2 regions of the Micromonospora sp. NPDC005220 genome follow, and region 1 is predicted to be linked to the other one. Evidence: riboswitches for the same ligand, from Rfam matches in the RefSeq annotation. Region 1 holds a riboswitch; the other holds the start of a gene.
What was found. Region 1 has a riboswitch for S-adenosylmethionine ahead of thrC (threonine synthase). Riboswitches for the same ligand answer to the same signal wherever they lie in the genome.
Positions count from the first base shown of each region.

Region 2: another riboswitch for S-adenosylmethionine. It lies ahead of ABZU52_RS26100 (aminotransferase class V-fold PLP-dependent enzyme); the one in region 1 lies ahead of thrC (threonine synthase).

Region 1 is NZ_JBEXHP010000002.1:193,908-208,251, reverse strand. It holds gene paaN (phenylacetic acid degradation protein PaaN) at 657-2,330, opposite strand; gene ABZU52_RS01975 (GNAT family N-acetyltransferase) at 2,531-3,550, opposite strand; gene thrC (threonine synthase) at 3,857-5,143, opposite strand; SAM riboswitch class I at 5,154-5,289, opposite strand; gene ABZU52_RS01965 (hypothetical protein) at 5,395-5,595, opposite strand; gene ABZU52_RS01960 (YbaB/EbfC family nucleoid-associated protein) at 5,592-5,963, opposite strand; gene ABZU52_RS01955 (YbaB/EbfC family nucleoid-associated protein) at 5,960-6,313, opposite strand; gene ABZU52_RS01950 (hypothetical protein) at 6,310-6,900, opposite strand; gene ABZU52_RS01945 (hypothetical protein) at 6,912-7,211, opposite strand; gene ABZU52_RS01940 (DMT family transporter) at 7,327-8,133, opposite strand; gene ABZU52_RS01935 (metalloregulator ArsR/SmtB family transcription factor) at 8,225-8,530, shown strand; gene ABZU52_RS01930 (hypothetical protein) at 8,788-8,949, shown strand; gene ABZU52_RS01925 (GntR family transcriptional regulator) at 8,934-9,194, opposite strand; gene ABZU52_RS01920 (winged helix-turn-helix domain-containing protein) at 9,239-9,475, opposite strand; gene ABZU52_RS01915 (hypothetical protein) at 9,725-10,216, shown strand; gene ABZU52_RS01910 (hypothetical protein) at 10,316-10,588, shown strand; gene ABZU52_RS01905 (plasmid pRiA4b ORF-3 family protein) at 10,601-12,157, shown strand; gene ABZU52_RS01900 (ABC transporter permease subunit) at 12,333-13,229, opposite strand; gene ABZU52_RS01895 (alpha/beta fold hydrolase) at 13,229-14,344, opposite strand, start outside.
Region 2 is NZ_JBEXHP010000099.1:542-14,885, reverse strand. It holds gene ABZU52_RS26135 (S8 family serine peptidase) at 1-2,565, opposite strand, end outside; gene ABZU52_RS26130 (glycerol-3-phosphate dehydrogenase/oxidase) at 2,877-4,691, shown strand; gene ABZU52_RS26125 (hypothetical protein) at 4,780-5,316, shown strand; gene ABZU52_RS26120 (FAD-linked oxidase C-terminal domain-containing protein) at 5,327-6,727, opposite strand; gene ABZU52_RS26115 (DUF4031 domain-containing protein) at 6,796-7,080, shown strand; gene ABZU52_RS26110 (metal-dependent phosphohydrolase) at 7,052-7,708, opposite strand; gene ABZU52_RS26105 (FUSC family protein) at 7,848-9,050, shown strand; gene ABZU52_RS26100 (aminotransferase class V-fold PLP-dependent enzyme) at 9,072-10,316, opposite strand; SAM riboswitch class IV at 10,387-10,507, opposite strand; gene ABZU52_RS26095 (PrsW family intramembrane metalloprotease) at 10,531-12,021, shown strand; gene ABZU52_RS26090 (hypothetical protein) at 12,026-12,193, opposite strand; gene ABZU52_RS26085 (co-chaperone GroES) at 12,287-12,625, opposite strand; gene ABZU52_RS26080 (AI-2E family transporter) at 12,773-14,083, shown strand; partial or broken gene ABZU52_RS26075 (ATP-dependent DNA helicase) at 14,099-14,344, opposite strand, start outside.

The DNA of each region.
Region 1 (14,344 bases):
GCGCCGATGGCCCGCGCCGGCGCGGCCCGCCGCGCGCCGATGGCCATGATCGTGCTGCAACCAGGATCCAGTGGTAATCCACCAGCGGGAGGCCCCTACATCCTGGACAACGCCATTGCGTTAGGCGGAACGGCTGTTCGTCAACCGGCGCCACCTCGCCGATCATGCAGTTGTGGTGGGCAACAAAACGCCCGTAACCTGCTAAACCGGGCACCACAAGTGCATGATCGACGCGCGCCCGCACTGCCCCTGCTCCGCGACCGTGCACTTCGTGTCCCGACACACGGTGCATTCCGCCCATGTCGACAACCGCAACCGCTGGTCGGCGCGATCTTCTCGCTCCACCTACGGTGATCGGCCAGGAGCCCCTTCTCCAGCACGGGTTGACCCGCCGGCCACAGCGCTAACGCAACGGTGTTGACATCCTGGATCGAGCACGATCATGCAGTGGTGAGGCAGGGCTCCGGACCCGGACCCGTCGACGACCACCGTGCCCACGGCGGGTTTCCGGGGCAGCCCGACCCGCGCAGGGATCAAGCCTGACCGCCCGGAGCGGGGCGGGCTGCCCCGGAAACCCCCAACCGCAAGGAACGGCCATCCCGGAAACCCCAACCGCGAGGAACGGCCGTCCCGGAAACCCCACCCGCGACCGAGGATCAGACGTGCCGCCGAGACTGCACGATCCGGAACCGGTTGCCCACGTACGCCCCGTCCGTCAGCGCCGAGTTGGCCGCCGCGTTGGCCCCGCTGCCGTGGAAGTCGGAGAACGCCGCCGACTGGTTGACGAAGACACCGCCGGTGAGGTTGCAGGACAGGTGCACCCCGACCTCGACCGCCACCGCCTCGGTCGCGTCCAGCACGGCCTCGTCGGTCGAGTAGACCCCGGCGGTGAGCGCGCCCTTCTCGCCGACCGTCCGGCGCAGCAGTTCCAGGCTGTGCGCTGTGGAGTCGGTCGCGATGGCGAACGAGATCGGCCCGAACCACTCCCGGCCGTACGTCTCCGCGTCGTCCGCGGTCAGCTTCACGATGGTCGGGGTACGCACCACCGCGTCGACGTACGACGGGTGGGCCACGGTCCGCGACTCCAGCACCAGCTCGCCGACCTTGGTCACCTCGGCCAGCCGTTCCAGCACCCCGTCGTTGACGATGGCGCCGGTCAGCTCGACGCCCCGGGCCGGGTCGGCGGTGAGCTTGCCAACCGCGCCGGCGATCCCGCCGGCCACCTCGTCGAAGCTCTTGTGCCCCTGGTCGGTCTCGATGCCGCCGGCCGGGATGAGGATGTTCTGCGAGGTGGTGCACATCTGCCCGCTGTAGAGGGTCAGCGTGAACCCGAGGTTGCGGCACATGCCGGCGAAGTCGTCGGTGGAGTCGATGACGATCGTGTTCAGGCCGGCCTTCTCGGTGTAGACCGAAGCCTGCCGGGCGTGCGTCTCCAGCCAGTCGCCGTACTCGGTGGAACCGGTGAAGTCGACGATCTTGACGGACTGGTGCAGGGCCAGATCGCTGGCGAGCTTCTCGCCGGGCGCCTCGGCGGCCAGCAGGACCAGGTTCGGGTCGAAGCCGGCCTCCGCGAGCACCTCCCGGGCGTACTTCACGGTGATGGCCAGCGGCAGCACCGCGCGCGGGTGCGGCTTGACGATCACCGGGTTGCCGGTGACCAGCGAGGCGAACAGCCCGGGGTACGAGTTCCAGGTCGGGAAGGTGTTGCAGCCGATCACCAGCGCCACCCCACGCGGGACCACGTGGAACGTCTTGGTCATCCGCAGCGGGTCACCCTTGCCGGCGGCCTTCTCCCAGCCCGCCGTGCCCGGGTGCCGGGTCATCTCGGCGTACCCGTACGCCAGCGCTTCCAGCGCCCGGTCCAGCGCGTGCGCGCCACCGGCCTGGAAGGCCATTACGAATGCCTGCCCGCTGGTGAACTGCACCGCGTTGGCCAGCTCGAAGATGTGCTTGTGCAGTCGGTCGAGGATCTCCAGGCAGACGCCCACCCGGGCCTGCGGGCCGGCGTCGCGCCAGGCCGGCAACGCGGCGGAGGCGGCGCTGACCAGCTCGCCGGTACTGGCGTGCGGGTAACGCACCGCCAGCTCCACCCCGAACGGGCTCGTCTCGGTGGCGACCCGAACGCCGCTGCCGGGCTGGTCGAGCGGAAAATCACCACCGAGGTACGCCTCGAAGGCGGCCTTCCCGTCGGCGGCGGCGGTTTCGCCGTACACCCGGGGGCTGGGGGATTCAGGGTAGGCGGACCAGTAGCCCCGTTCCGTGATCGCGGTCAGCGCACGGTTGAGGGTGTCGGCGTGCCTGTCGTACAGGGGATGCGGGGTCTCCGTCATGCCCGCCATCATGCCTGAGCCAGGCCCGCGATCAGTAGCGCGAATGCCCGACAGCGACGCATGCCTGAGCCAGGCCCGCGATCAGTAGCGCGAATGCCCGACAGCGACGCATGCCTGAGCCAGGCCCGCGAGCAGCAGCGCGAATGCCCGACAGCGACGCATGCCTGAGCCAGGCCCGCGAGCAGTAGCGCCGAGACCTGTCAGAGGGTGAGCTGCCAGTTGGTCCAGGAGTCAACCGGGCGGAAGCCGAGCTGCTCGTTGATCGCCACCATGTAGCTGTTGCTGGCCGCGTTCCAGGTGTCGATCACCTGGACCGCTGGTTCGTGGGTGAGCAGGTGGTGCAGGTTCTCCGCCTTGGCGATGAGGCCGAGACGGTGCCCACGGTGGGCCGGGTCGACGATGGTGATCTGCTGGTACGCGTGCCAGTCGGTGGAGGCGCCCACATCGAGCAGCGTCCAGGCGACCAGCCGGCCGGACGCCTCGTGCCGCATCCCGAGGTGGTAGCGCCGCCGGCCACGGGCGTCCAGCGCCCGTTCGTTGCCGCGGATGCGTTCGGCGTCCACCTGCTCCGGCTCCCACTGCACGTCGCCCATGGGCGCGTCCATCAGCAGCCGGCCGTCGAGGTAGGCGATGTCGGCGACGTACTCCTGCGGGGTCGCCCCCTGCCAGCAGACCGACTGGTAGCCCTCGGCCAGCGGGCGGGCCTCGGCGAGCGCCGCTCGCAGCGCAACCCGGTCGATCTTGTTGACGTCGAGCCGCCGACGCACCTCGGTGAGGGCGGGCTGGGCTCCGATCGCGGTGGCGAACGCGTCGCCGGCCACGCTTCGGGCGGGGCCGTCGGGCAGCGCGGAGACGGCCATGGCCACCACCCGCTTGCGGCCGTGCTCGCGGAGCAGGCGCACCCCGTACTCGTGCAGGGCCCGGCCGACTCCCCGGCGCCGCAGCTCGGGATGCACCAGCAGCTCGGCGGTGGCGTTGTCGGTGTTGTCGAGCTCGGGCAGGTCCAGTTGGAGGTAACCGGCCGGCACGCCGTCCAGTCGGGCCAGCGCCCAGAGTGACGTCGTGCCGGGCATCGGCGTGTGGAACAGCGCGTCGAAGCGGCGCCGGCAGGAGGGCGGGAAGTCCGGCAGGTCGGCGTCGTTGGCCGCCGACCCGATCCGGTACGCCTCGTCGACCGACGCCCGGTCAGCGCCGTCGAACGACGCGATCGTGATGCTCATGCCGGTGAGCGTGCACCCGGGAAAAGCGATCGGGCCAGCGAATTAATCGCTGGCCCGATCGAACGTGGTCGGGAGGGACACTCGCACAACGCCTCCGGCGTTGGGTCGCAAGAACTTCAAAAGTCTTCGGCGAAATGCCCTCCCGCACGGAGCATCTTGCGCCGTCCGGTTCCTGCCGTCAAGTCCGTAGCGGCGGGTTTTCCACACTCACTGCGAAAAGCCAGTTACCCGGCGGATCCGTCTGCTCCCCCAACCGGCTGGCCGCCCATCCCCCACCCGGTTGGCCGCCGAGCGCCGGCCGGCGGATCAGCCGAGCAGGCCGGCATCCCGGGCGGCGCGCAGCGAGGGCTTGATGTGGTGGGTCGGCCCGACCTGGCCGGCCACCGCGTCGATGGTCTTCAGACCCTCACCGGTGTTGAACACGACGGTCTCGGCCGTCGGGTCGAGCCGACCGGATTCGACCAGCTTGCGCAACACGGCCACGGTGACCCCGCCTGCGGTTTCGGCGAAGACCCCGGTGGTACGGGCGAGATCGCGGATGCCGGCCCGGATCTCGTCGTCGTCGGCGTACTCCATCCAGCCACCGGTGCGGCGGACCGCCTCCAGGGCGTAGAGGCCGGCCGCCGGGTCGCCGATGTTGAGTGACTTGGCGATGCCGGTCGGCTTGACCGGGACGATCGTGTCGGTTTCGGCGTGCAGGGCGGTGGCGATCGGGTTGCAGCCGGCGGACTGCGCACCGAAGACCTTCCAGCCGCCGGCCGGCGCCTCGACCAGGCCGATCTCCACCAGCTCGGAGAACGCCTTGTCAATCTTGGTGAGCAGCTCGCCGCTGGCCATCGGAATGACCACCTGCGCCGGGATCCGCCAGCCGAGCTGCTCGGCCACCTCGTAGCCGAGGGTCTTGGAGCCCTCCGCGTAGTACGGCCGGACGTTCACGTTGACGAACGCGGTGTCCTCGAATTCGTCGGTCTCCACCAGCTCGCCGCAGAGCCGGTTGACATCGTCGTACGAGCCGTCGATGGCGACCAGTTCGCCGCCGTAGACAGCGGTGGTGATGACCTTGCCCTGCTCCAGGTCGCTGGGGATGAAGACCACCGAGGGCACCCCGGCGCGGGCGGCGTGGGCGGCCACCGAGTTGGCCAGGTTGCCGGTCGACGCGCAGGCGAACCGGGTGAAGCCGAGCGCCTTGGCCGCGGTGAGCGCCACCGAGACGACCCGGTCCTTGAACGAGTGGGTGGGGTTGGCGCTGTCGTCCTTGACCCAGAGCGGCGCGGTGATGCCCAGCTCGGCGGCGAGGTGCGGGGCCGCCACCAGTGGGGTCAACCCCGGGTCCAGGGTGACCCGGCTGGCCGGGTCCTGACCGGCGGGGAGCAGTGCGGCGTACCGCCAGATGTTCTTTGGGCCGGCCTCGATCTGCTCGCGGGTGACGGTGGCCAGTGCGGCGGTGTCGTAGTCGACCTCCAGCGGGCCGAAACACTCGTAACAGGCGTGCTGGGCGGCGAGCGGGTAGCGGGCCGAGCAGGCACGGCAGACCAGGGCGCGGGCGGGGCTGGCGGAGGTGTCGATGCCGGAGGCGACGAGCGTCGACGTCATGTCGAGGGTCCTCTCATCTTTCCCCGCATCGCACGGTGCGGCGGGGACGGAATTGGCACCTGCCCCGCCGGTCGCTCAGCGGTGAGCGCGCGGGGTGGTTGCCGGGGCGTCGTCGGGCCGTATCCCTCAGCCCCTCTGGATGAGGTATGCAGTTGTGCGATCGAGTCTAGGACAACGCTGTCGGTCGTTGCTACCGCAGATCCCACGGTGTGAGCCGGCCGCCGGCATCCCGGCGTGCGGCGCGCTGCTGGTCAGCGCCGGCGTCGACGCCCGAGGTAGAACACCACCGCCCCGAAGGCGGCCAGTAGGGCCAGGAGAATCCAGCCGGCGGTCACGAAGGCGCCGCCGGTGGGCCGTTCGCCGCCGGCGAGCAGCCAGACCACACCCGACACGGCGATGATCGCGACCAGGACGGACACCATGGTGACCACGGCGCGCTGCGCGGGAGTCATCGCTGCCGCCGCGGTCGAACGGTGCCGGGCAGACCGGCCCCCGGGTCGGCCAGGATGTCGGCGACCGAGCGGCCACCGATGGTCAGCGACCCGAGCAGGGCCGTGCGGGCCTGCTCGGCTTCGGCCTCGGCCGCGCGAATCGCATCGCGTACGTGCTCGCCGAGGGTGAGGTTGTCCACTCCACGCCGGGCCTGCGGCGTGATCCGTACGTCGAGCAGCTGACCGCCCACTCCGACGGTGGCGATCACCGCGCCGTCGCCGGCCGCGGCCTGATAGTGCTCGCTCGCCGGCCGCTCGACAAAATCTGCCGCGGACTCCATCGCGGCGGCGATGTCACGACGGATCGCCGACAGGGCATCGGGGTTCATCCGGCCCTCCGGGCGACGGCGCGCAGGGCCTCGGCGGCCGACGCCGGATCGTACGTCTGCGGAACCGATGCGGGAACGTCGACCGGAGCGGGTTGCCCGGAGACCTCGGCGATCGTTGCGGCGAGCGCCTGGGCGGCGATCATCCTCGCGTCGGCCACGGCTGTCACGCACGCTGCACCGAGGGCCTGCGCGTCGAGGTCGCGCACCGCCTGCGGGCTGAGGTAGACGTCTTCGACCCGGCCGGCGCCGGTGGCTCTGACCACCACGGTGCCCGTGTCGTCAGTGCCCTCGTAGACCGCTTCCTGCGCCTCGGCGATCCGGGCGAGGCGCCCGTTGAGCTGATCGGTCATCGCCCAGCCGTCCACACCTGCTGCACAAAGGTCAGCACGGCGGTGAGCGTCGTGATGGCGAACGCCGCCCAGGCTCCGACGATCGTCCACTGCACGGCCGGTGTGTAGGGGCCGGAGAGGTAGGCCACGCCGGCCGCCACCAGCGCCGCGCCCGTGACACTGAGGTAGCTGACCAGGTTCGTCGTCAGACCCCACCACATGTCGTCGCACATGTTCCGGACGTTGCTCGCCGCCTGCGCGATCGCGTCGAGCGCGGGCTCGATGCGTGTTTCCAGGAACGCCTTGAACGCCTCGGCGCCCTGATCGGCCCAGTAGGTGTCGACGTCACCGCGCGCCCGCGTCAGCCTCGCCTTGCACTGCTCGAACACGTCGCTCATGTCGTTCCACGCCTCGGAACCCTTGTCCCACGGGTCAGGCGTGCGGATGTTGACCTCGACAAGTGCGGTGAGGCCGGCCACCACCGCCGGGCCGCCACCGGTGGGCCAGACGGCCGCCGCGAGCGCGGTGCCGAGGATGCCGACGAACACCCACAGGTTTTCGGTGGTCTCGCCGTCGAGTCGGTCGGAGTAGAGCGAGGAGTCGGACATCGCGGCTCCGTTCAATCCTGGTATGTGAAGTTCTCGCCCCGCACCCGCTCCTGCTCCTCGTAGTGGGTGGCGATGGTGGTCAGTGCGGTGCCGATCGAGTCCATCGTCTTCTGCAGCGCCGCGGCGACGTCGCCCACGCCCTGCCGGACACGCTCGTAGTCGTCCGGCAGGTTCCAGGCGAACATCGGAAAGGCATCCCGCGGCAGGGTCAGCGAGGCAACCTTGGGTAGCACCGTGTCGGCGAATGACTTCGCGTCCGCGCTGATCGCCTGGCCCGCCTTGCGCATGGCCTCGGTTTCGAGCGACGTCACAACGGCCCCCTCACCAGGCATCGACGGATCGATGGAACGGCTGGTCCTGGCGGTTCATCCTGCCATGGAGGGACCACCGGAGTTGTCCCCTGCCGCCGCCGACCGGGTCAGCGGGTCAGCGGGCGCTCACCGCCACCGGATCGGTCACCGCGATCGGGTCCGTTACCGCGCCCGACTGGGGCTGCGACATCGTCCGGGGTCGGGCGGCGAGGTTCCAGGCCAGGACCGCGATCACGGCACCCACGAATGCGGCGTACCCCAGCTGCGGGGTGACCGCCACGAGGTCGGCGGCGGCCGGCGCGTGCTGCCAGCCGACGGCGTCGGCGCCGATGCTCAGGATGAGCATGGCGGCTGTGCCGGCGAGCGCGGTCAGAGTGGTGAAGCGCAGCGGCGACCACTCGCCGAACCGGCCGGCGCCGTGGGTGTAGATGCCCCAGCCCAGCACCGCGCCGATCATCATCAGCCCGCCGAGGCCGAACTGGCCGAGCCCGGCCAGGCTCCCGCGCGTGATCACCAGACCGACTCCGAGGAGCGCCACCAGGGAGAGGGCCAACAGGAGAGGCTTCGGCCGTACGCCGTCGCGGGCCCAGCGGACGAGCTGAGTGATCACCGGTGTGGTGGCCACGAAGAGGGAGACCTGCTGCGGGGCGGCGTGTTCCAGCGCCAGGTTGGTGAGCAGGTTGAAGCCCGCGAAGCCGACCACTCCGAGCACCACCACCTCCAGTGCCCGACCGCCGTGCCGCAGCGCGCCGGCACCCTCGCGGAGCAGCAGGATGGCGACCAGGACGACGGCGGCCAGCAGGTAGCGCGCGGTGGTCAGGTTGAGCGGATCGACCCGGTTGAGCGCGCTGGCCAGGATCGGGAACATCACGCCCCAGCCGAGCACGGCGACCAGTGGGTATGCGGTGGCGCGGGATCGCATCGACAACTCCAATGTTCGAGTATCATCGAACCAACGCCACTGACCATAGGGTTTTGTTCGATCATTGTCGAACAAGGGTTACACTGGTCACATGGAGCCGCACGAACCCGACCTGACCGCCGTACCGGTCACCAGCGTGTTGGCCGCACTCGCCGACGACGTGCGGCTACAGATCGTCCGGGCGCTCGCCGAGGGCGGCGAGGCGGCCTGCGGCAGCCTCGACTTCGGCGTCTCCAAGGCGACCCGTAGCCACCACCTCAAGGTGCTGCGCGAGGCGGGCCTGACCCGCACCCGCGCCGCCGGCACCAGCCGGCTGGTCCGGCTCCGCCGCGACGAGGTGGACAAGCTCTATCCCGGCCTCCTGGACGCGGTCCTCACGCCCCGCTCTCCGGCCTGACGCGAAAGCGCTTCCGATGGGGGTCGATCTCCGGCCTGACGCGGAGGCGCTTCCGGAGGGGGTCGATCTCCCTCCCTGCGCGCCCTTTCGAGCTGAATCGTTTACGACATCGCCGAAGGGACCGCTCCCCCATTGCGCACGCGTCAGGATCACCAGGTGTTCCACCAGGACAGCCGAGTGTGGTCTCAGCGTGGAAATTTAGGGCGGCTCTGCGGCCGGTCGTCGAATCTCCGAGCCAGCCGATCCCATAGCGCGGCATGACGGAACTGGTAGATTCCGGCGGCCTGACGCAGGATTCCGCGTTGGTGAGCGTCGTCGAGAATGCCCAGGAAGTCGCCGGGCACCAAGTCTTCGTGGAGGAGGTAACGCTTGGCTATGGCGTACTCGGCGAATGCGGGTGGCGCTATTCGGCCACGTAGACGCTGCGCCCTTGGTGACCGTACAGCTCGTCAGTCTCGATCAGGATCGTGATGGCTTGCCGGACGGTCGACTGGCTGCCCACGTCGTAGAGGTCCGCCAACTCCTTGGTCGAGGGCAGCTTGTGGCCAGGTGGCCACTCGCCGTCGGCGATACGCCTCCGGATGTCGGCGATGATCCGCCGATAGTGCGGCTCGAACTTCCGCAGGGTGGCATGCGAGGTACTCCAAACTAGGCATCCCAACAACGTCGAAGGACAAGCTCAAGGCTCACCTGCGCACGATCCAGCCGTCACGACGTGCCGGGGTCCTGCTCCTTGACGAACACCCCGCGCCCCGGTGCGCCGACCACGACGCCACGGTCACGCAGGAGCGCCACAGCGCGCGCAGCGGTCGAGAACGACACCGAGTAGAGGTCACCGATCTGCGTGTACGACGGCAGCTTGGCACCCGGCTCGTACTCGCCAGACTCGATGCGAGCGGTGATGTCCGCAGCGATGTCTACGTAGCTCAGCGGGATTGCGGGCATGAGTGGTCCTCCCGGGTTGGCAGCCCCATCTGATCACGCCGCGCGACCCGCCTTCAAGAACATGGTTGACCTATGTCACTAAGTGCAATACCGTTCCCATGAGCCGCCCGGGTTGGCACCAGGGCTGGTTCACCCTCCGGGGCAGCCCCGGAGTCGAGCTGGGGCAGCGCGCATGACGGTTCAGGTGTCCCCCATCTGGGCTGGTTGCCGCGCTGCCCCGGCACCCCATCAACCAGCAAGGAGGTCCACGTGACGGTGAGCGAGGCGAGCGCTGCCTGGGAGGTCGAGCAGGTGGCCGGCGAGCTGCGCGAGACGTACCTCGCGGTGGCCGCCGCGACAGTCCTGTTGGAGCGGACCAGCGTGGGCTGCGCCCACCCGGCGATCCGGCAGGCCCGTCGCCGTGGCGACGATGCTCTCGACCTGGCCGGCGACGCGCATCGGCAGCTCACCGAGGGGGTACGCCAGCTCCGCGCCGAGGCGGGCCAGGCCAGCATTGGTGACCTGGTCGACGTGTTGGACACCGCTCGCGACCAGCTGAGCGCCGCAGCCGCGCGGGTCGCGCAGTTCCCCGCGCGGATCACCGCCGCCGGCCGGCAGCTCCTCGACGCCGATCAGCCCGAGGCGGCGAGCGGGCAGTGGCGCCGGGCCGCCGAACAGCTCGACCTGATGGCGGAGAGCCTGACGGCGGCCGTGGAGGCGCTGACGTCGTACACCGAAGGGTTGTCTGGAGCGACCGCCTGAAGCCGGCCCGGGGCGGGTGCCGGGCTCCGGCCGGCGCGGGTCCGGACTCCCGCTGGCCGCCCCCGCCCGCCTCGGCGCCGCCGCTGCGAAGGGAAAACCATGACGGAGTACGACGTACCTTCCCGCTGGATCCTGCACCTGCCGACCACCCTGACCAGCGTGGACGGCGCGCGGGCGCTGGCCGAGGCGCTGCGCGGCTCGCTCGGTCACGTCACCGCCATCGACTTCGGCGAGACGACGCTGAGCGAGGAGGACCGCCAGTTCGTGCGTACCCGGGTCTGGTGCGACCAGCGTCTCCCCGGCGGCGGTCGCTGCGCCCTGCCGGCAGACCATCCCGGCGGGTCGTGTCGGGCTGACCGCTGCAGCCCGTGAAAACATGCTCGGATGAGTCCCGAGAGTCGCCGCCGGAAGCGCGCCAAGCCCAGTCGGTCGGGCCAGCAGGTCCTGCTGCGGGCCAGTCCCGCCGAAGCCGATCAGTGCGACTGCCCGGCCTGCTCGGATGCCGACTTCGACCCGCAGAGCTTCATCGGCGACCTGGTCGGCGAGGGTGCCAACCTGGTCAAGGCCGATGATCCGATCGAGGCCGAGATGTTCGCCTCGACGTTCCTGTCCGCCGGTGACCTTGCCGGTGGGGACTTCACCGAGGCGCTCAACGAGGGCCTGCTGCCGGCCGTCGCCGACATCGCTACGCCCGAAGCGCTCGCGGTCCTGCTCGCGATCGACGCCGTCCGGGAGGGCACCGTCGCCGGGGCCGCCGCGCAACGTCTGCTGGACTCGGGCGTGGCAGCGCCGAGTTGGGCCAGTGAGCTGCGCCAGCCCGTGCGGGTCGGCACCTGTCGACGGTTCGCCGATCCGGCGGGCAGCGCGTCCGTGCTCATCTGCGACTTCGAACGGGCCGGGCGCTCGTACGGCTTCGTCGTCCACGTCGACCACCTCGACTGTGACGCGGCGGCCGACATCGTGTTCTTTCCCGCCGATGCCCTGGACAAGGTCGTCACCACCATCGCGGAGAACGGCCGTCGTGCCGGTCTGACAATCGCCGAAGAACTGTTGGACCCGGCCGAGTTTCGGTGGCAGGTCGAACGGGCCCTCGACGCCCGTGCCGACCACGACCAGGAGCGTGACCCCTCCGAGCTCGAAGACGAACTCGCCGACGAGGACGGGCCCGACTACCACCTGCTGGCGGTGCTACTGCGGGCGCGAATCCGTACCCTGCCCGAGCCGAACCGGCCACCGGCCGAGCACGACGCCGACACCCGTCAGACAACCCTCGATCTGCTGGAGATGATCAGCCAGATCGCCGGGCAGGCGCAGCAGATCCAGACCCGCACACGACGGGGCAGCGCTGGGCGGAAGCTGCCGGCGAAACGGAAGAAGTCCGGCCCGGCCGCGCCGATCTACCAGCTCAAGGTGGGCCTGCGCGGGGCGAAGCCGCCGATCTGGCGACGCCTGGAACTACCCGCCGACACCAGCCTGGCCGACCTGCACGACATCATCCAGGTGGCCTTCGGCTGGGACGACGCACACCTCCACGTCTTCGAGACCGCCTACGGCGACTTCGGGGTCGCCGACCGGGAGCTGGGCCACCGCGCCGAAGCCCCGGTGACCCTGGAACAGGTCGCGTCCGGTGTCGGCGACCGGTTCAGGTACACGTACGACTTGGGCGACGCCTGGGAGCACGACATCGTGGTGGAGAAGGTGCTGCCGCGCCAGCCCATCGCGTACCCACGGTGCACCGGCGGGCGGCGGGCGGCGCCGCCGGAGGACTGCGGCGGCGTCTGGGGCTACGCCGAACTCGTCGAGGTGTTGAGCGATCCGAGCCACCCCGAGCACCGCGAGCGGCTGGACTGGCTCGGACTAACCTCGCCCGCCGACTTCCAGCCCGCCCGGTTCGACGCCGCCGAGATCACCCGGGCCCTCGGCGAAAGGGGGCGACGGTGAACGCGGCGGAGGTGACCGAAGCAACTATTAACTCAGAGTTTGTAGTTCGAACCGAGGCACGCGACAGGTGCGGCGACGCAGGCGTACCTGCGAGAGATCTTGGAATGAATCGGCCCCTGTAGGGGCGGCTTCCTCCCAAGATCTCCCTGTGGGTGCCGTGCGCAGCCGGGCGGGGCTACGACGTGATGTCCTTGCGGGTGAAGCGCCAGAACGCCAACCCCCAGAACAGCGTCGCGTAGCTGATCGCCGAGATGCAGCCGCGCACCACGTCGTCGGTCTGCACCGGCGTCGAGAGCAGACCCAGCCAGGCGGTGCTGAAGTGGGTGGGCAGAAAGTCGCGCAGCGCGCCCAGGGCGGTGATCTGGTCCAGGATGCTGGACAGGATCCAGAGCAGAACCGCGCCACCGACCGCGCCCAGCGCGGCGTCCGTGGTCACCGACAGCAGGAACGCCAGGCCGGCCACCACCAGCAGTACGACCGCCAGGTAGCCCAGCACGGCCAGCAACCGGAGCAGCCCCTCGGTGGGTTCCAGCTCCGCGGCGACCGTGCTGCGCAGCGGCGACCAGCCGTAGCGCAGGGTGCCGGCCAGCAACGCGGTGCCGGCCAACAGCAGCAGGGCCAATCCCGAGTACGCGAGCGCGACCACCAGCTTCACCGTCAACAACCGCGCCCGGGGCACCGGGATCGCCAACAGATACCGCAGGCTGCCCCAGCTCGCCTCGCTGGCCACCGTGTCGCCGCAGAACAGCGCGACGACCACCACCAGCAGGAACGACGCCGACACGAAGATCGAGAACAGGGTGAAGTTGAGCCCGCCGGAGGTGGCCAGGTCGACCAGGCTGGCGAACTCGTTGTTGCCGTTGTCGTCGTCGCCACCGGAGTTGAACTGGAACGCGATCAGGATGATCAGTGGCAGCAACACCATGAACCCGAGCGCCAGCTGGGTCCGCCGCCGGGACGCCTGCCGGCGGAACTCCGCCCCGAACGGCATGGTGGCCGACGGCCGGTAACCCCGGGCCGCGCCGGCCGGGTCGGTGACGCCCACCGGCGCCTCGACGGAAGATCCAGCCATCACCGGTCACCGCTTCCCCGAGAGTTCTCGCCCACCAGGGCGAGGAACGCGTCCTCCAGGCGCCGCCGAGGCACCACCCGATCCACCCCAATGCCGGCGCGCACCAGCTCCGCCACCACCTCGCTGCGGGCCGTGCCGTTGGTGTCGACAACCAGTTGGCCGTCGCTCTCCGGCAACACGCGGACCCCGTGCAGCCGGTCCAGCACCGCCCGCGCCGCCACCGGGTCGGTGACGTCGAAGAGGACGCTCGGCGACTCGCCCACGATCTCCTCCACCGGCCCGGACGCCACGATCCGGCCCTTGTTCACCACCACCGCGTGCGTGCACGTCTGCTCCACCTCGGCCAGCAGGTGACTGGAGACCAGCACCGCGCGGCCGTCCGTGGCGTACCGCTGGAGCACCCGGCGCATCTCGGCGATCTGCGGCGGGTCGAGCCCGTCGGTCGGCTCGTCCAACACCAGCAGCTCGGGGAGGCCGAGCATGGCCTGGGCGATGGCGAGCCGCTGGCGCATCCCGTGGCTGTAGTTCTTGATCTTCCGGTGCACGGAGTCACCCAGCCCGGCGATCTCCAGTGCCGTGTCGAACTGGGCGTCCTCCCACGGCCGCCCGGTGGCCCGCCAGTACGCCTTCAGGTTGTCCAGGCCCGACAGGTGCGGCAGGAAGCCCGGCCCCTCCACCAGCGCCCCGATCCGGGACAGCACCGGTGAGCCGGGCACCAGCCGACGACCGAAGACGTAGATCTCCCCGGCGGTCGGCTGGGTCAGCCCCATCAACACCCGCAGGGTGGTGGTCTTGCCGGCACCGTTCGGCCCGAGCAGACCCACGACCTGACCGGGGTGCACCTCGAAGTCCACGTTCGACACGGCGACGAAGCCGTCCGCGTACTCCTTGCGCAGTGCGCGCACGGCCAGCGGGGTGTCCGCGTACTCCGGATGCACCGACCGGTCCTGGCGGCGGTGCCGGCGGCGGACCAGAGCGACGACCACGACGAGCCCGATCACGATGGCGGCGAGCAGGCCGGCGAGCACCCAGCGCCAGATGGTGGCCGCGGTGGGGATCGGCTCGCCGTTGACAGTGGGCAGGCTGACCGCGCCGTCCGCCGCCACTGTGTAGAC
Region 2 (14,344 bases), on a different contig from region 1:
GGCGGGGCTGTCGGAGCGGTAGGTGGGCGTCGCCGCCGTGGCGGTGTCCCGGAGGATCTGCCGGGTCCGGGCCACGTCGCCGACCAGCGCCGGGTTGGCCGACCACATCAGCGCCACCACCCCGGCCACCTGCGGGGTCGCCATCGACGTGCCGTCCAGCGCGGCGTACGTGCCGCCCGGCATGGCGGACACCACGCCGACACCCGGTGCGAGCACGTCCGGCTTGCCCGTGCCACCCGGCACCGGCCCGCGCGAGGAGAACTCGGCGACCCGCCGGTGGTCGTCCACCGCGCCGACGGTCAGCACGTCCGCGTACGGGGCTGGCGGATCGTCGACGGACGCGCACCACGGGCCGGTGTTGCCCGCCGCGGCGACCACGAAGATCCCGGCGGCGTCCAGTGCGGCGGTTGCCGGCCGCAGAACCCGCTGGTCGCAACCCTCAATGGGCGGGCAGCCCCACGAGTTGGTCAGCACCTGCGGGGCGCGCTCCGGACGGCCCTCGGTGAACGGGTCGCCGCCGGCCGGGAAGGGCGCCAACATGAACTGGAGGCAGTCCAGGTAGTGCCCGGGGCTGCCGAGGTTGCGGTCCAGGTTGACGCAGCCCACCCACTGCGCGTCCGGTGCCACCCCGATGCCGTCCCGCCCCACCGCGCTGCCCACCGTGTGGGTGCCGTGCCCACCCTGGTCGGTCGGGCTCCGGGTGCCGTCCCACGGGTCGAACCAGGAGTCGTCCCCACCACGGAACCCGGCGCGTAGCGCCGGATGGCTGCCGTCCACCCCCGAATCGGAGCTGCCGACCACGATGCCCGTGCCGGTCACCCCGAGCTGGGACCACACCCGGTCGGCGCCGATCTGGCGGATGTTCCACTCCGGGCCGGTGGGCTTGGGCGCGTCGCCCCGGCTCTGCCCGGCCGGGGCCGGCAGCGGGCGCAGGCGCTGGCTGACCAGCACCCGGGCCACTTCCGGCCGGCGGGCCAGCCAGGCCCGTACCGCCGGGCCGCCGTCCACCTCGACCGCGTTGACCAGGTAGTACGACACCGGGTCGAGGCGCAGCCGGTTCACCTCCCGCAGCAGGTCGCCCTGGCTCTGCTCGGCGGTCGTCACGAGCCGCCGGTAGACCTCCGCCGCGCGGGCGTCCCGCCCGGCCCGGCCCGGCGCGCCGGCCGGAAGATCACTCAGGTCGGCCTGCGCGCGCAGCACCACGAACAGCCGCTCGCCGTACAGGCCCGGCTGGCCGGGGCCGAGGTCGACCACACCGAACGCCACCAGCAGCACCACCGCCGCCACGGCGGCGACCCGCCTGTTCGGGGTGCGGGCCGTCGGCCGGGCGAGCAGCACTGCGTACCCGATGGCGACCAGGACCGCGACGGCGAGCCCGACACCGGCGGCGGCCGCCACCCAGAACGGGACGTCCCGGGTGCCGACCAGCAGCAGAGTGATCTCTTCCGGGTCGGTGAAGGCCAGCGGGCCGAGCACGGTCAGGCCCACGAGCCAGCCGGTCGCCGTTCGGCCGGCACGGGTGGCCTCGGCCGGGTCGGCGGTCGGTCGCCAGGCCGCCGCCCAGAGCGCGGCCAGCGCGAAACCCGCCGGCGGCAGGATCAGCAGCGCGGGCAACTGCGCGCCGGACTGGCCGGTCCCGGCCGCGAGCAGCAGCAGCGCCACCCCGGCGACCAGGCCGCCGACCAGCACCAGCCGAGCCGGCCGGGGAGGTCGCCCAACCGCGAACGCGGACCAGAACGAGGCATCCAGCAGGGTCGCGGCCAGCAGCCCGAGCGCGGCGGCCGCCAGCAGCGCGAGTGCGGTCTCCAGGAGGCCGCCGAGCGCGCCCAGCCAGGCCCACGGCAGCAGTAGCGCCAAACCGGCGGCGACCGCGAGCAGCGGCACCGCGCCCAGCCGACGCAACCCCCGCTCCCGCCCTGCCGGCTCCGAGGTTCCGGCGGCCTCGGGCCGCGTGATGGCGTCGCCGGCCTCGGGCCGTGTGGTGGCGCCGGTGGTCTCGGGCCGTGCGGAATCGCCGGCGGCCTCGGGCCGTGCGGAATCGCCGGTGGCCTCGGGCCGTGCGGGGTCGCCGGTGGCCTCGGGCCGCGTGGTGGTGCCGTCCCCGGTGGGTTCTGGGCCGCCGGCTGGGCCAACCAGCCCGGGGTACGCCCACCGGCGTGCCGACCAGCGCACGGCGACCGCGCTGAGGGCCGCCACGCCGGCCAACGCGGCGAGGTACGCCTCGTGGTGCACCGGCGGCACGACCCGCAGCAGGGTGAGCAACCCGAGGGCCAGTGCCCCGATCAGCCAGGCCCGGCCGGTGGCCCGGACCGCGGCCGACCGGGGTAGCACGGCGAGCAGCAGGGCGGGTGTGCCCACCAGCACGACGGTGGCCAGGCCGAGCAGCGGCCAGAGCCAGCCGAGCCGGTCCCGTCCGAAGCCCAGCAGCACCTGGTCGGTGAGCCAGCCACCGGTCTGGGTGCCCACGGTGACCGCGACCGTCCAGCAGCCGACCAGCACGGCCGCGACGACCGGCCACGGGGAATGGCGAGCGCTGACTCCGGGGTGCCCAGGCTGACCTTGCATCCGGAAACCTTACGACCACGACGAACGGTTTCGAACCGACCGCCGCCTCCCGGGGCTCCGAAGAATCGTGCAGATCTTGGACAGTTTCCGTTAGCAGATGACGGAAACTGTCCAAGATCTCCGGCCGGTCGGCCTGCGTGGTGGCGCGGGCGACGGCCGGTCGGCCGGCGTGGTGACGCGGGCGACGGTCGGTCGGCCTGCGTGGTGGCGCGGGCGACGGCCGGTCAGTGCAACGGGGGGCAGCCCGGGGCGGGCGGCGAATGTCGACACGGTGGCACGGCGGTTACGGTGGACAGGTGCGCGACCCCAATATCTCCCGATCCGTCGCCGGTCAACTCTCACCGGTCCGCCGTGCGTCCGACCTGCGTCGACTGCGTGCCGAGCGCTTCGATGTGCTGGTCATCGGCGGTGGGGTGACCGGTGCCGGTGCCGCCCTGGACGCGGCGTCCCGGGGCCTGAAGGTGGCGCTGGTCGAGGCGCGTGACCTTGCCGCCGGCACCTCCAGCCGCTCCAGCAAACTCATCCACGGCGGCCTGCGCTACCTGGAGCAGTTGGAGTTCCACCTGGTCCACGAGGCGCTCACCGAGCGCGGCCTGCTGGCCACCCGGCTCGCGCCGCACCTGGTCCGCCCGGTGCCGATCATGGTGCCGCTGCCGGCCGGGCGGGGCCTGCGGGACCTGCCGGCCCGGGTCTTCCGCCGCTCGTACTACGGCGCCGGGGTGGCCGCGTACGACGCCTTCGCCGGGGTCTTCGGCGGGGGCCGGGGCATGCCCCTGCACCGCCACCTGACCCGGGAGGGCGCCCGGCGGATCTTCCCGAGTCTGCGGGCCGACGCGCTGGCCGGGGCGATCCGTTACTACGACGGGCAGGTCGACGACGCCCGGCTGGTGGTCACCCTGGCCCGCACCGCGGCCAGCCTCGGCGCCACGGTGGTGAGCAGTGCCCGCGCCGTCGGGTTGATCCGGCAGGCGCGCGAGGTGACCGGCGTACGGGTCCGCGACCTGGAGGCGCCGCCGGGCTCGCCGGACGCGGAGTTCGAGGTGCAGGCCCGCACCGTCATCGCCGCCACCGGCGTGTGGAGCGACGACATGTCCCGGATGCTCAACGACGTGGGCCTGCGGCCCGGCGTCCGGGTGCGCGCCTCCAAGGGGGTGCACCTGGTGGTGCCCCGCTCGGCGATCACCGGTGAGACGGGGCTGATCCTGCGTACGGCGAGTTCGGTGCTCTTCGTCATCCCGTGGGGCGGGCACTGGATCATCGGCACCACGGACACCGACTGGCGGCTGGACCGCTCCCACCCGGCCGCCTCGGCCCGCGACATCGACTACATCCTCCAGCAGGTCAACACCGTGCTGGACCGACCACTGACCACCGCTGACATCGAGGGGGTGTACGCGGGGCTGCGGCCGCTGCTGGCCGGCGAGGCCGACTCGACCTCGAAGCTCTCCCGTGAGCACGCCGTCTTCGAGCCGATGCTCGGGTTGCTGCTGGTCGCCGGTGGCAAGTACACGACGTACCGGGTGATGGCGTCCGACGTGGTCGACCGGGCCGCTCGCCGGCTCGGTGGCGCCCGCGCGTCGCGCACCGCCGACCTGCCGCTGCTCGGCGCGGACGGGTACCCGGCGATGTGGCGGGACCGGGCCGACCTGGCGCGCCGGCACGGCGTGCCGGTGGGCGTGGTGGAGCACCTGCTGGAGCGGTACGGCACCCTCACCCTGGACCTGCTGGCGCTGGTGGATGCCGATCCACTGCTGGCGTCCCCGCTGGCCGGTGCTCCGGAGTACCTGGCGGCGGAGGTCGCCTACGCGGCGCGGGCCGAGGGTGCGCTGCACCTGGAGGACGTGCTGACCCGGCGGACCCGGATCTCGTTCGAGACGAGCCACCGAGGGCTGGAGTCGGCCGAGCACACCGCCGAGCTGATGGGCGCGGTGCTGGGTTGGGACGCGGCCACCCGGGCACGCGAGGTCGAGCACTACCGCGCCCGGGTGGAGGCGGAGCGGCAGTCCCAGTTGATGCCGGACGACGTGGCGGCGGACGCGGCCCGGCTGGGCGCTCCGGACGTCCGGGGTTACGCGGCCGACCGGGGCGACGACGACCAGGCGGAGCTGCGCCCGTCCGCTAGGTGACGAATTGCGACGTTACCGATGGGTAACCATCGATACCAGCCCGGATGGTGGTTTCGAACGCTACCTACGGTGGGGTAGGTTTCCGCCCGTGCTACCCCGCGCGCGCCCTCGTCTGCTCGTACCCCTGCTCGCTGTCGTGCTCGTCGGCGCCCTGACCGGGTGCTCGCTCTTCGAGCGGGACAAGCCGAGGACCCCGGTGGCGCAACCGACCGCCGGCACGGCGGGTGGCAGCTCGCAGTTGGAGATCCCCACCACCGTCGCCGCCGGTCAGGTCAGCCTGCTCCAGCGGCTCGGCGAAGACGGGCCGATGCGCACCCTCAGCGTCGAGCGCAACGGCGCGTGGCAGTGCATCGACTGCGCCGGGGACGGCGTGACCTCCCGGGGCACCCTCGCACCGGAGCTGACCGAACGGCTCCAGGTGCTGCTCGCCAACCCGGCGCTGGCCGCCGAGACCGATCAGGCCCGGCGGTACCGGACCACCTGCATCGACGCGCTGACGTCCAGCCTCATCACCTCGGCCGGGCTGATCACCTCGCAGGACTGCCCGGGTGAGGAACTGACGCCGGTCGCCGGGGAGATCCTGCTGCTGCTCACCCAGGCCACCCCGGCCGAGGTCAAGGGCTGACCGCAGCCGGTCAGAGCACCTTGCCCGGGTTGAGCAGGCCGGCCGGGTCGAGCGCCGACTTGATCGCCTGATGCACCCGGACGCCGACCGGCCCGATCTCCCGGGCCAGCCAGTCCCGTTTGAGCAGCCCCACCCCGTGCTCGCCGGTGCACGTGCCGCCCAGATCCAGGCCGAGCCGCATGATCTCGTCGAACGCCCGCCGGCCCCGTTGCACGCTCGCCGGGTCGGCCCGGTCGACCACGATGTTCGGGTGCATGTTGCCGTCCCCGGCGTGCCCCACCACGCCGATCGGCACCTCGCACTCGGCCGCGATCCGGGCGACCCCGTCCAGGAGCTCGGCGAGTGCGCCGCGCGGCACCGCCACATCGTCGATCACCAGACCGCCGTTGCCGCCCGGGTAGGTGTCCGCCGCGAACTTCTCCATGGCCGGGTGGGCCAACCGGCGAGCCTGGAGCAGCGCCGCCGCCTCCACCGCGTCGGTGGCCGCGTAGACCTCGTCGGCGCCGACGGCCTCGCACACCTCGGCCAGCACGGCCAGGTCGTCCGCCGCCCGGGTGCCGGTGTCGGCGGCGGCCAGCAACAGGGCCTGCGCGTCGGTCCGCAACCCCATCGGCTGGTACGCCTCGATCGCCCGCAGGTGGGTCTGGTCCAGCAACTCCAGCAGGCTGGGGGTGAGCCCGCGAGCCGCGATCTCGGCCACCGCCGCGCCGGCCGTGGCGGTGGATCCGAAGACCGCCACCAGGGTCAGCGAGTCGGCCGGGGCGGGCCGCAGCGCCACGGTCACCTCGGTGATCACGCCGAGGGTGCCCTCCGAACCGACGAACAGTCGGGTCAGGTCGTACCCGGCCACCCCCTTGGCCGTACGTCGGCCGGTGCGCAGCACCTCGCCGGAGGCGAGCACCACCTCCAGGCCGAGCACGTACTCGGTGGTCACGCCGTACTTCACACAGCACATGCCGCCGGCGTTGGTGGCCACGTTGCCGCCGATGGTGGACGACTCCCAGGAGCCCGGGTCCGGCGGATACCAGAGGCCCTCCTTGGCCACCGCCCCGGCCAGCGCCGCGTTGACCACCCCGGGTTGGACCACCGCTATCCGGCTCACCGGGTCGATCTCCCGGATCTCGTTCATCGCGACGGTGCTGAGCAGCACCGCGCCGTCCACCGCGTTCGCCGCGCCGGCCAGCCCGGTCCGCGCGCCCTGCGGCACCACCGGTACGCCGTGCCGCGCCGCCGCCTGGACCACGGCGACCACCTGCTCGGTGGTGCGTGGGCGGGTCACCACCAGTGGCATGCCGGCGGCGCACAGGTCGGCCTCGTCCCGCTGGTGCGTGCGCAGCAGGTCCGGGTCGGTGAGCACGGCGTCGGCACCGAGCGCGGCGCGCAGGTCATCGAGGAGCGCGGTGGGGCCCATGCAGCCGAGGTTAGGTCGCCGACGGGCGATCATCAACATGATCGACTGCGCGGGATAACTTGGGCACCATGCTCTACCTGGACCGGCCGGCCTGGCCGTGGCGAGGTCGGCTCTGGTCACACCTGATCAGTGACGTGTCGTACGCCGAGCTGCACGCCTTCGCCGAGGCGCTCGGCGCGCCCCGGCGCGGCTTCGACCGGGACCACTACGACATTCCGGCCGACCGGTTTTCGGCGGCGGTGTGGCTCGGCGCCCAGGTGGTGCCGAGTCGGGAGCTGGTCCGGTTGCTCCGCGCCGCCGGCCTGCGTCGGCCGAAGCACCTGGTCAGCCCGCGTTCCCCGGCTCCCCGGTGAGGGTGGCCAACTCGCGGCGCACGTTGTCTCGGGCGGGTTCTTCCCATTGCCTCGTCAGCGGTGGCAACCGGAACAGCGCGGGCAGCGCCAGCAGGCCGGTCAACACGGCGGCCCGTCCAGCCCGGAAGGCCGGCTCCGGCACATGGGCGTACTCCCGGCGGATCGCCGCCGCGTAACGCTCGTAACGGGCTGGCGGCGCGGCCAGCACGGCCAGGTCGGCATCGCAGAGCAGCGCGCCGTCCCGGTCGCCGGGCGTCACCGCGTGCCCGGCGGTGAGCAGCACCAGTCGGCGTACCTCGGCAACCGTTGTCGCCGGCACCCCGAGCCCGGTGAGCACGCTCTCGGCCAGTGCGGCGCTGTCCCGTTCGTTGGCGTCGCCAGCGGCCCGGGGCTGGTAGACCGCGTCGTGGAACCAGGCCGCCAGCCGGACCACGTCGGCCCGAGCGGCCAGGTCGGCGTGCTGGTCCACCAGATCGAGCACCGTCGTCAGGTGGGCCAGCGTGTGATAGTGCCGGTGCGGTTCCTTCCACCTGGCGATCAGCTTCTCCCCGGCCCGGGTGGTGTCCGGGTCGGGCCTCGCGCCGGCATTCCGGGCCACCGCCCGCCACCGGTCCAACAGATCAACCACCGCCCGAGTCTGCCGCATCCGCTCGCGACGCGCGGGAAGGGAGGATTCAGCGGGCACACCACGGGTAGTCGCGCCCATGGCCGGGGCGCGGGACAAGCGACAGCCGATCGTGCGACGTACCGCGCTGCGCGAAGGGCTGGTGGACATCGACGGCGCGCGGGTCGCCGAGGCCACCGAACAGCTGCGCCATCGCGGCCGGGCCACCCTGCACGACCGGCTGCACCGGGTACGGATGGCCGGCGGGCTCGCCGTGCAGGCCGGCCTGGCGGCCGGGCTGGCGTACTTCGTCTCGCACCGGCTGCTCGGCAACCCGCAACCGGTCTTCGCGCCGATCTCCGCGGTCGGCACCCTGGCCGCGTCGGTGGGCCAGCGGTTCCGCCGGACCGTGGAGTTGATCGTCGGGGTGGGAGTCGGGGTGGGCATCGGCGACCTCCTGATCTACCTACTCGGCACCGGGGCGTGGCAGCTCGGCCTGGTGGTCACTGTGGCGATCCTGCTCACGATCTTCGCCGGGGCGAGTGTCGCGATCGTCATTCAGGCGGCGGCCACGGCGGTGCTGATCGTGACGCTGAGCCCGTCGACCCAGAACCTGGAGATCCCCCGCTTCATCGACGCGTTCCTCGGGGGTGGGATCGCGTTGCTGGTCACGGCGGTGCTGCTGCCGTTGAACCCGCTCCGGGTGATCAACCGGGCGGCCCGACCCGCCCTGGACCTGCTCGCCGCCCAACTCGACACCACCGCCGACGGGCTGCGCAGCCGAGATCGGGCCACCATCCAGCGCGCACTTGATCGGCTCCGAAACAACAAGGACGAACTCAACACGTTGGGCGAGGCGATCGAGGGGGCGAAGGAGACCGCCACCCTCTCCCCGGCCCGCTGGCACCGCCGCGACGAGCTGACCCACTACGCGGAGGCGGCCGATCCCATCGACCGGGCGATGCGCAACAGCGGCACGCTGATCCGCCGGTCGGTCACGCTCATCGAGGACGAGGAACCGGTACCCGATCCGATGCCGGACGCGATCGGCCACCTCGCCGAGTCGGTCCGGCTGCTCAAGCACGAGTTCGCTGTCGGCGAGGAGCCGCAGAAGGCTCGGGAACGGTCGCTGCGGGCGGTCAGCGAGGCCGGCCGGGCGTACGGCGACGGGGTGGGCTTCTCCGGCAGCGTGGTGATCGCCCAGATCCGTACCACGGCGAGCGACCTGCTGGTCGCCTCCGGGATCGAGCAGGAGGAGGCGAACCGGTGGATCCGCACCGCCTTCGGGGAGCAGTCACGCCCGGTCGGTGAGCCCGCCGAGCCCGGCGAGGCGCCGAAGCCACCCACCGCCCCGCCGGTCGGTTGAGCGAAGGCCGCCGGCCGGGCCTCAGCCCAGCTCGGCCAGCGCCGCGAGCAGCCGGTCCACCTGGGCGGCCGTGCTGCCCAACCCGATGCTGGCGCGCAGCGCGGTGGGCGGCAGGTCCCGTCGGCCGGTACGCTCCGCCGCCTCGCTGAGCAGACGCCGGGCCAGCGGGTGGGCACAGAACAACCCGTCCCGTACGCCGATGTGGTGCTCGGTGGCCAGTCGCGCGGCCACCTCGGTGGAGTCCCAACCGGCGACCACGAACGAGACGATGCCGACCCGGGGCGTGTCCGGGCCGAAGGTACGCAGCTCGACGACGTGCGGCAGGCCGGCCAGGCCGGTCCGCAGCCGGGCCAGCAGGGCCTGCTCGTGGGCGGCCAGCGCGGCCCGGTCCGCGTCGTCGAGCGCCGCGCACACCGCCGCCAGCGCAACCGCGCCCAGCAGGTTCGGGGTGCCGCCCTCGTGTCGCGCCGGGCCGGTCGCCCAGGTCACGTCGTGGGTGGCTGGCCCGACGTGGCTGGTGGCGCCACCACCGGCCAGGTACGGCGGGGCGGCGTCCAGCCAGTCCGCCCGGCCGATCAGCACGCCCGCACCGAACGGCGCGTACAGCTTGTGGCCGGACACCGCCAGGTAGTCGACGTCGAGCGTGTGCCTGTCGACCGGGGCGTGCGGGGCGAGCTGCGCGGCGTCGAGCACGATCCGGGCACCGTGCCGGTGGGCCACCCGGGCCAGTTCGGCGACCGGCCACCGCTCACCTGTCACGTTGCTCGCACCGGTCACCGCGACCAGCACCGGCAGCGCCGGGCTGCTGCTCCGGCGCAGCTCGGTGAGGGCGGCGGCGAGATCGCGTACCGCCCCGTCGGGGTCGCTGGGCACCGGCAGCCGCACCGACCCGCGCGGCCAGGGCAGCAGATTGGCGTGGTGCTCGCCGGCGAACGTGACGACAGTGGTGCCGGCCGGCACGGCCCGCGCCAGCAGGTTGAGCGCGTCCGTCGTGTTGCGGGTGAAGATCACGTGATCGTCGGCGCGAGCGCCGAAGTGGTCGCCGATGGTCTGCCGGGCCTGCTCGTAGGCGAGGGTGCAGCGCCGCGACAGCGCTCCCGCTCCGCGATGCACGCTGGCGTACCAGGGCAGCAGCTCGGCCACCGCGTCGGCGGCGGCCCGCGCGCACGGCGCGGTGGCCGCGTAGTCCAGGTTGATCTCGCCGGGCACGCCGAGGACGTCGAGCGGCGCGGACGGCGCCGACGACACGGTGGGCACTGTGGGCAGCGAGGGGACGAGAGTGACGGACACGCCGGAACCTCCGGGGTCAGGGACCCCGGGTGCGACATCGGGACGGGGTCCGCGCTTGCCCAGCACACCGATCGGGCTGGGCCCGGTCATCACCCGGGGCACCCCACCGCGAACTCGACGAGGGTTGCCGGCCAGCAAGCCGGGGCTTGACGCTGGCGCTCGTGACCTGCCGGCAGCATAGCGGCTGCCGATGCGGCCGAACCAGCCGGCAACGGATGGCTACGCTGACCGCATGGCCGACACCCCGCCCGGTTCACCGCTGCCGTCGTCGCCCGCCGCCCCGCCTGCGCCCGCCGCCCCGTCCGTCGGCGAGGCGCCCCGGATGCCGCGGCGCCGCCTGGGCTGGCGGCGGTTCCTGGCGCTGGCCGGGGTGGTGCTGTTCATCGCGGCGTGCGCGGTGTTCATGGTCTTCACGCTCGGCCAGTCGCTCGGTGCGCAGGCCCTGCTGATCGGGGTGGTCGCCGCCATCCTGCCGGTGCCGGTGCTGGTCGCCTGCTTCCTCTGGCTGGACCGGTACGAACCGGAGCCGCTGAAGTACCTGATCTTCTGCTTCGCCTGGGGGGCGTTCGTCTCCACCGCCGCCTCGCTCACCGTGAACGACTTCGCGGCCAACCGTTTCGCCGACTGGGGTCTGCCGTCCGCGCTCACCGGGGTGCTGGTGGCGCCGTTCATCGAAGAGCTGACCAAGGCGTTGGGCCCGATCCTGCTGCTGGTGTTCCGGCGCCGCGAGTGGTCCGGGATCACCGACGGCCTGGTCTACTGCGGGCTCTCCGCGGTCGGCTTCGCGATGGTGGAGAACATCCTCTACCTGGGCGGCTTGGGGTACGCGTCCGGCGCCGACCGGTACGGCCCGGCCACCGGCATCCAGCAGGTCATCGCGATCTTCATCCTGCGGATCCTGCTGTTCGGGTTCGCCCATCCCCTTTTCACCTCGATGACCGGTGTGGGGCTGGGGATCGCCTCCCGGACGGCCGACCGGCGCATCCGGGTGCTCGCCCCGATCGCCGGCCTGCTGCTGGCGATGATGCTGCACGGCACGTGGAACCTGCTGCCCACGCTGACCCAGGCCACCGGCGAGGCCATGATCATGCTGTACGGGTTCCTGGGCCTCATGGTGCCGGTCTTCTTCGGCACGGTGGGGTTGGCGCTGTGGCTGCGCGCCTGGGAGGGCAGGCTCACCGAGCGGGCCCTGCCCGACTACGTACGGGCCGGCTGGCTCAGCCCACCCGAGGTGGCCGCGCTGAGCAGTCTCGGCAGGCGGCACGCGGCCCGTAGCTGGGCGCGACGGGTGGCCGGCGACGCCGGGGTGCGGGCGATGCGGGGTTACCAGTCCGCCGCCACCCGGCTGGCCCTGCTGCGCGACGGGACGCTGCGCGGCCTGGACCGCAAGCCCGCCGACCAGGAGCGGACCGCTCGCGAGGAGCGGGAGCTGCTGGACGCGATCAGCGCGTACCGGACGTTCTTCGTCGGTCGGGACCCGCAGGCCCCGGCGGGGGTCTGGGACGGCAGCCGCTATCTGCTGCGTTTCCCGGACGGTACGCAGCGCCCGGTGGACGCGCCGGACGAGCCGGTGGTGCCGATCCCGGTGGTGCTGGCTCCCGCCCCGGCCCCGGTCGGGTACGCCCCGCCCGGCTGGCCCGGCCCGCGCGCGGCGCCGCCCTGGCCGCCGACGCACCCCTGACGGCTCAGGTCATCAGGGAGGTGAGGAAGTCACCGAAGCCCTGGAACATCGCCATCAACGCGCCCCCGATCGTCTTGAACATCTGCGCGGCGCCGTTCGGCCGGAAGGCCACGAAGTAAATCAGGAACGCGACAAAGCCCCAGGTCAAAAGCTTCTTCACGAATACCGGCATCGTCCCTCCCCAGGGCCACGGTCGCCGGATGGCTTCCCGTCGTGCGGCCGGGCAAACGGTGCGCGACGGGGCCTGGTGGCCGGGGGAGGTGCGTCAGAGGTAGAGGCCGGTCGAGTCGTTCTCGATCCGCTCGGCGGCCACGGCGTGCACGTCGCGCTCGCGCAGCAGCACGTAACCGCGGCCGTGCAGCTCGACCTCCGAGCGGTCGTCCGGGTCGAAGAGCACCCGGTCGCCGGAGACGATGGCGCGGACGTTCGGCCCCACCCCGACGGCGGTGGCCCAGGCGAGGCGTTTGCCGACCGCGGCGGTCGCCGGAATGACGATGCCGGCGGTGGAGCGGCGTTCGCCCTCGCTGCCCTCCATCCGCACCAGCACGCGGTCGTGCAGCAGGCGGATCGGCAGGCCGGTGTCCAAATCGTTGTCGGCGGTCACGCCGCAGACGCTACCGTGTGGCCGACGGTGGTTACGCCGGTGGTGGTCGGGGCATTGTGTGGCTGAACTGCCCTACGGTGTCGGGAACGGACGTATGCTGTCCGACCTGTCGTCGTGGGCGGGCCGGGTTTCTGCCAGGAGGTGCGCTTGAGCCGCTTCGAGCGGGTACGTGGGCGGCTTCGCCGCGCCTACCAGTCACGACAGGAGTCGGCGCCGACCGACGAGGGCGCATCGAGTGAAGCGCTGAACGACGTGTCGGAGGAGGCCCGGGTGGCGTCGCCGGCAGTTCCTGGGCCGGCCGCGCTGCCGAGCGCCTCGGTCTACGGCGCCGAACCTCCGGTGGACCGGCACAGCTCCACCTCCAGTCGGGACGACGCCGATGTTCCGCACGGGCTGCGGATCGCCGCCGCGTGGTGTTGGCGACTGATCGTGATCGGCGTGGTGGCCTGGGCCCTGCTGCGGATCGTCGGCACCATCAAGATCGTGATCATTCCGCTGGCCATCGCGCTGCTGCTCTCCGCGCTGCTCGCCCCGGCGGTGGGCTGGCTCTTGCGGGCCCGGTTCCCCCGGTCGCTGGCCACGGCGGTGGTGCTGGTCGGCGGTCTGGCCGCGGTGATCGGCACGCTGACGCTTGTGGTCAACGAGTTCATTCGCGGTGTACCGGAGCTGAGCGCCAAGTCGTCGGAGGGGGTCCGGCAGATCCAGAACTGGCTGAAGACCGGCCCGCTGCACCTCTCGGACACCCAGCTCGACCGCTACATCGAGGAGGCGCAGTCCTGGATCAACAACAACACCTCGAGGTTCACCAGCGGCGCGCTGAGCACCGCCGCGACGCTGGCCGAGGTGCTGACCGGCACGCTGCTGGTCCTCTTCGCGACGTTCTTCTTCCTGCGTGACGGCAACCGGATCTGGCGCTTCCTGGTCCGGCTGCTGCCGGTGGCGGCCCGGTGGAAGGTCGACGACGCGGGCCGCGCCTCCTGGCAGACGCTTGTCGCCTACGTCCGCGCGACAGTGCTTGTCGCCTTCATCGACGCGGTCGGCATCGGCATCTTCCTGGTCGCCTTCGACATCCCGTTCGCCTTCCCGCTGGCCGCGCTGGTCTTCCTGGGCGCGTTCATTCCGATCGTCGGTGCGGCGCTCTCCGGCGGGGTGGCGGTGCTGGTGGCCCTGGTCGACAGCGGCCCGGTCACCGCGTTGATCATCCTGGGCGCGGTGATCGGCGTGCAGCAGATCGAGGGTCACGTGCTGCAACCGCTGATCATGGGCCGGGCGGTCGCCCTCCACCCGCTCGCCGTGATCATCGGTATCGCCGCCGGTGTCGTACTCGCCGGCATCACCGGCGCGCTGGTCTCCGTGCCGCTCATCGCGGTGCTGAACACCGCGGTCCGTCGGCTTGCCGCCCGCCGGGTCCCGGACACCCCGCCCGACGCCGTGGTGGTCGCCGCCCAGGCCCCCTAGGCGGCGCGGCGCGGGTCAGGACTTGGCCAGGCGTTCCAGGGCGCCGCGGGCCACCTCGGGGCGGGTCGTGTACCAGAACGGCGGCAGCGAGCGGCGCAGGAACGGCCCGTACCCTCGGGCCGTCTCCAGCCGGGAGTCGAGCACCGCGACCACGCCCTTGTCGCCGGTCGCCCGGATCAACCGGCCCACGCCCTGCGCCAGCCGCACCGCCGCGATCGGCACGCTGACCGCCGCGAAGCCGGAGCCGCCGCCCGCGTCCAC